DNA from 2 places in the Streptomyces sp. NPDC098101 genome. Region 2 is predicted to be linked to the other one. Evidence: riboswitches for the same ligand, from Rfam matches in the RefSeq annotation. Region 2 holds a riboswitch; the other holds the start of a gene.

Region 1 (2,970 bases), on a different contig from region 2:
ACTTCGAGGGAGCCGCGCGGCGGAACCGGCGGCCACACCTGGTCGGGGTCGGCGGGCACCGGCAGGCCGAGGACCTGGGCGGCGCGCAGGGCGACCCGGGTGTGCCCCTCGGGCGAGAGGTGCAGCCGGTCGTCGTCCCAGGCCCGCCGGTCCTGGACGGACTTCAGGGACCACAGGTCGAGGACCGGGCAGCCGTGGCGGTCCGCGATGGCCCGGACGTGCGCGGTGTAGGTGGCGATCTTGCCGCGCAGGTGCCGGAGCACGGGGACGTCGCGGGTGTCGAAGCCGGTGGTCACCATGACGGTCCCGACGGCGGAGGTGAGTTCGGCGACGGCGCGCTCGAAGCGCTCGGCCACGTCGTCCGGGTCGGTGCCGGGACGGATGATGTCGTTGCCGCCCGCGCAGAAGGTCACCAGGTCGGGGGCGAGTTCCTTCGCCCGGGGGACCTGTTCCGCCACGATCTGGTCGAGGAGGCGCCCGCGTACGGCCAGGTTGGCGTAGCGGAAGGCGTCGTGCTCCGGCAGCTGGTCGGCGAGCAGGACCGCGAAGCGGTCCGCCCAGCCGACGTACGTCCCGTCGGGGCCGGGGTCTCCGACGCCCTCGGTGAAGCTGTCACCGATCGCCGCGTACGACCCGAATGCGTTCTTGTCTCTTGATCTCGAATCGTCTGCCACGGGGGCACATCCTTCCCTTTCGCATGTGACCTACGCGACCGTAAGGAGGGGTTGACGACGGGTGACATATGCCACCGATAAAGATTCGCCCAAGTCGGAATAGGCCGACGGCCCGGCATGGAATGTGCCGGGCCGTCGGAAAGGGTGTCTCCCGCGTGCGCGTCAGACGGAGACGCCGTGCTGGCGCAGGTAGGCCAGCGGGTCGACGTCCGAGCCGTAGTTCGGCGTGGTGCGGATCTCGAAGTGCAGGTGCGGGCCGGTGGAGTTGCCGGTGGAGCCGGAGAGGCCGATCTGCTGCCCGCCGCTGACGCTCTGCCCGGCCGAGACCGAGAGGGAGGAGAGGTGGGCGTACTGCGAGTAGTTGCCGTCCGCGTGCTGGATGACGACCTCGTTGCCGTACGAGCCGCTCCAGCCGGCGGAGACGACCGTGCCGGCGCCGACGGCGCGGACGGTGGTGCCGGAGGAGGCGATGAAGTCGACGCCGGTGTGGTAGCCGGAGGACCACATGGAGCCGGAGGCGCGGTACGGGGTGGAGAAGCCGCCGGTGACGGGGGCGACCCAGCCGGACGAGGAGGCGGTGGAGCCGGTGGAGCTCTCGGCGGCCTTCGGGGCGGCGGCGGTGGCCGGGGCGGCGGCGCGGCGGCTCTCGCCGCGGGAGGCGCGGGGGGCGTCGTCGCCGTTCTTGCCGGACTCCTGGGCGCTGGGGGTGCTCTTCGGGCCGGCCGGGGCGGAGCCCTTGGCGCCGATGGTGAGCTTCATGCCGGGCAGGATGAGGGAGGGGTCCGCGCCGATGGTCCGGCGGTTGTCCTCGTACACCTTCTGCCAGCCGCCCTCCAGGTGGTGGTCGGCGGCGATCTTCGACAGGTAGTCGCCGGGGACGACGGAGTACGTCCGGGGGCCGGTCGTCGCGGCGGGCTTCGCGGGGGCGGCCTTCGCCGCGACGGCGTGCGCGGTGACGGCGGACCGGACGGAGGCGGCGGCCGGGGCGGCCTGCTCGGCGGCGTGGGCCCCGGTGGCGCCGAGGAGCGGGAGGGCGACGACGGCGCCTCCCGTACCGGCGGCGGCGAATCCGCGGGTGAGGGGGTTGCTCTTGGGACGGCGGTGCTTACCCTTCGCGGGCATGGCGAATCCTCTCCGGCGCCTGCGAGGTGAGCTGTCGGGTTCGGACTGGAGATGCCCGGCCGCGCTCGCGCGCGGCTTCACCCCGAGCCGTCCTGCATCGCGGGACCGGCGTACTTCCTGGGTCCCCCGCTCCTGCCACGCATGGGATGGGTGGAATTCCGGGCGGTGGCAGGATTAGGCGGTCCGTCCGGATTGACCGTGACGCTAGACGAGCGGGGTCGGCGCGAACAAGCCGCTGTTTTGTCCCGGCATTCCGCCCTAGATCGTTCCCCCGGGATTCCGGTCACCCTCCGTGGATGACGGTCCTTCGACTCCCTTTTCCCGTAAGGGGATTGCGGCGGGCCTCCGGCCACGATCCGTCACTTCTATGACCCTGCTCACGCACCGAAACCCATCTCGTCCGTAAACAGGGCGCGTTATATCCAACGTGCCAATTCGGACAGATTGCCCATTCCCGTCCGAGGGGATGCGCCGCGCCCTTCCCGCCCGGATGATTGCCCCCGGAACCGATTTCTCGTCGGGCACCCGAACGCCGACTCTCCAGGAGCATCCGTGACGCAGCAGCTGCCGCAGGTCCCGCCCATCGAAGCCGCCGAGCCCGAGCTGGCGGAGGTCCGCAACTTCCGGGACGTGGGCGGCCTGCCGACGACGGACGGGCGGGCGGTCCGCCCCGGCCGGCTCTTCCGCAGCGGCCACCTCGCCCACGCGACCGAGAGCGACGCCGCCTTCCTCGCCGGCCTCGGGCTGCACACGGTCTTCGACTTCCGCAACGAGGCCGACCGGCGGATCGAGGGCCCGGACGTCGAGCTGCCCGGCGTACGGAACGTGAACATACCCCTCAACGACCCGGCCGACGGCAAGGAGTTCTGGAAGCTGGTGCGCGACGGCGACACCGCGCAGCTGCGGGAGATCCTCGGCGAGGGCAAGGCGGCGGCCCGAATGTCCGATTCGTACCGGCGGATGGTGGTCGAGCGGACCGCGGAGCACAGCCGGATCCTGCACTCCATGGCGGAGGAGAGCGTCCCGGCCCTGATGCACTGCGCGGCGGGCAAGGACCGGGCCGGGCTCGCCGTCGCGATCACCCTGCTCGCCGTCGGAGTCGAGCGGACGGCGATCGAGGCCGACTACGTGAAGTCGAACGAGCCGCACCGCCGCTACAAGGTGCGCCGCAGCT
Region 2 (2,970 bases):
CGCGCAGGGCGGCGAGGAGATCGTGCTCGCGTCGGACGCCGACGGCGCCGAGGCCGCTCTGGACCGCCTCGCGAAGCTGGTCGCCGAGGGCCTGGACGAGCTCCCCGAGACCGTCTGACCCCTCGCGCCCCCCGTACGCCGAAAGGCCGTGGTCGCCGGAATTCCGGCGACCACGGCCTTTCGCTTTTCCGCTCCCCCGCCCCGGCGTCCCCGATTTCCGGACGTCCGGATTTCCCGGCGCCTCGATTTCCGGGCAGCACAAAAAGGCCCCGCGGAATTCCTATTCTTTGTATACGGTGCGCGTGTTAATTCCGACCGCTCGTCGTGTTGACGACGTGTTGCGAAACCCTCACACGCCCGCGCTCCGGCCTCTTGAGCCGGTGCAGCGACATCGAGCGCTCCGCGTGCAGCACGGTGAGGGCCCTGGCCCGCTCGGCGTCGCCGCGCGCCACGGCGTCCACGATCGCGCCGTGCTCCGCCCAGGCCTCCACCGGCCGCTCGGGCTGCTCGACCGCGTACATCCAGGCGATCTTGTGCCGCAGCTGGGTGAGCAGCGCCGTCAGCGGCGGGCTGCCGGAGGCCTGCGCGAGCGTCTCGTGGAACCAGCCGCCGAGCGAGCGCAGGTCCTCGCCCTGGCCGCGCCTGGCCCGCTCCTGGCCCAGCCTGACCAGGCCGCGCAGCACCTTGAGGTGGGCGTCGGTGCGCCGCTGCGCGGCCCGCGCGGCCCCCAGCGGTTCGAGCAGGGCCCGCATGTCGAGCAGGTCGGCCGCCTCCTGCTCGGTGGGCTCGGCGACGTGCGCGCCCGCGTGGCGGCGGGTGAGGACGAAGCCCTCGGACTCCAGGGTGCGCAGCGCCTCGCGGACCGGGACGCGGGAGACCCCGTACCGGCGGGCGAGCTGCTCCTCGGTCAGCCGGCTGCCCCGCTCGAAGACGCCGGAGACGATGTCGTCCCGGATCGCCGTGCATACCGAGTGCGCGGGAATGCGCATGTGTCCGACCTCCGCCTTGGTCCGCGCGAGACAATTCGAGCGGCGCCTGTTCTGCGCCTGATCCGCGACTCTATTGCAGCACGCCGGAATTTCCGATGCCCCCATGGAATCCATGACGGCCTTTTGGCCCACGGCAGGACGACGAAAAGCCCCGGCTCAGTACGAGCCGGGGCTTTTGCGACGCGGAGGGCCCCCGGTGGTCAGGGGCGCGTGGGACGCCGGGTCAGACGGCGACGCCGCGGGCGCGGAGGTAGGAGACCGGGTTGATGTCCGAGCCGTAGTCGGCGCTCGTACGGGCCTCGAAGTGGAGGTGCGGTCCGGTCGAGTTGCCGGTCGAGCCCGAGACGCCGATCTGCTGGCCCGGCTCGACGGTCTGGCCGACGTACACCCCGATGGAGGAGAGGTGACCGTACTGGGTGTACGTGCCGTCGTTCATCCGGATCACGATGTTGTTGCCGTACGCGCCGCCCCAGCCGGCCTCGACGACGGTGCCGGAGCCGACGGAGACGACCCGGCTGCCGTAGGCGGCGTGGAAGTCGACGCCGGAGTGGCTGCCGGAGGACCAGAGCGAGCCGCCGGTCTGGTAGCCGGTGGAGACGTACGAGCCGGCGACGGGGAGCTGGAAGGAGTTCAGGCGGCGGCGCTCGGCCTCGCGGGCGGCGCGGGCCCGCTCCTCGCGGATCTCCTTGGCGCGGGCCTCGGCCTTGCGCTTCGCCTCGGCCTTGGCCTTCTCCTCGACGACGGCCTCGAAGGCCTGCCGGTCCTGGGCGTCGGCCTGGGCGTTGAGCCGGTCGACGAGGGAGTCCTCGGTGATCACCTGGGTGAGACCGGTGTCCTCGGGGGAGCGGTTGTCCGTGTCGGCGGCGAGCGCCGGGGAGGCCAGGGTTCCGATGACGCCGGTGGTGGCGAGCGTCGCCACGCCGGCGATGCCCGCGCCGCGGCGCGCCATCCGGCTCGACCCACGATGCTTCCCGGTGGCACGGGTGAACGCCATGAAGACGTTGTTCCTTTCCTTCCTTCTCGCCTACCGGGTTAGCTGACGGGTTCGGAGCAGGAAGGTCTCCTACGGGCCCCTCCGTACGGGACGAAGGCGTCCGATTCACCCCAGGGACTGCGTGCGGGTCCCCGGCTCCCCAGGCTCGCGCCTGACGGGGACTCGGCGATGACTGTCCGGTGCCGCGGGCGCGGCGGGTGCAACTGGCGAACAGCCGGACCGACGGTATGCGGAGCCCCAGTCGATCACCAACCGAACACGGCCTTTTGTAAGACATGCCACAGGGCAGATGATCACCCTTGCCGTCAATACGGACAATTCACCGGGTGGTTCGCCGGTCGGGCCGCCGGGACCCCTCTCGTACGGGTGCGCGGAGGACCCCGACGTGACGGCTCGTCGGGGTCCTCCGTCCGCCCCGGCCGGTGGCGCCGCGCCTCCGGCCGGACGGGGCCGATCAGCCGCTGACGACGGTGACTTCACCGATCCCGAGCGCCCGCACCGGCTCCGCGATCTGCGCCGCGTCGCCCACCAGGACCGTGACGAGCCGGTCCACCGGGAAGGCGCTGACCACGGCCGCGGTCGCCTCGACGGTGCCGGTCTCGGCCAGGCGCGCGTACAGCTGGGCCTGGAAGTCGTCCGGGAGGTGCTGCTCGACCTGGTCGGCGAGCGTCCCGGCGACCGAGGCGGCCGTCTCGTACTTGAGCGGCGCCACCCCCACCAGGTTCTGCACGGCCGTCTCCCGCTCGGCGTCCGTGAGCCCCTCGGCGGCCAGGGTGCGCAGCACCTTCCACAGGTCGTCCAGGGCCGGGCCCGTGTTGGGGGTGTCGACGGAGCCGCTGATGGCGAGCATCGCGGCGCCGTTCCCCTCGGCGTCCGAGCGGAGCACCTGCCCGAAGGCCCGCACGCCGTACGTGTAGCCCTTCTCCTCGCGCAGGACCCGGTCCAGGCGCGAGGTCAGGGTCCCGCCGAGGCAGTACGTGCCGAGGA

The links. Region 2 has a riboswitch for cyclic di-AMP ahead of ACIQVI_RS29550 (M23 family metallopeptidase). Riboswitches for the same ligand answer to the same signal wherever they lie in the genome.
Region 1: it holds a riboswitch for cyclic di-AMP, as region 2 does, so the genes downstream of both, ACIQVI_RS02645 (peptidoglycan DD-metalloendopeptidase family protein) here and ACIQVI_RS29550 (M23 family metallopeptidase) in region 2, are expected to answer to the same signal.

What each region holds. Positions count from the first base shown of each region.
Region 1 covers NZ_JBIWAS010000001.1:623,760-626,729, reverse strand. The annotation lists gene ACIQVI_RS02650 (SGNH/GDSL hydrolase family protein) at 1-674, opposite strand, end outside; gene ACIQVI_RS02645 (peptidoglycan DD-metalloendopeptidase family protein) at 837-1,796, opposite strand; cyclic di-AMP (ydaO/yuaA leader) riboswitch at 1,800-1,959, opposite strand; gene ACIQVI_RS02640 (tyrosine-protein phosphatase) at 2,349-2,970, shown strand, end outside.
Region 2 covers NZ_JBIWAS010000008.1:104,413-107,382, forward strand. The annotation lists gene ACIQVI_RS29540 (HPr family phosphocarrier protein) at 1-118, shown strand, start outside; gene ACIQVI_RS29545 (GntR family transcriptional regulator) at 306-989, opposite strand; gene ACIQVI_RS29550 (M23 family metallopeptidase) at 1,213-1,983, opposite strand; cyclic di-AMP (ydaO/yuaA leader) riboswitch at 1,996-2,161, opposite strand; gene ACIQVI_RS29555 (pitrilysin family protein) at 2,438-2,970, opposite strand, start outside.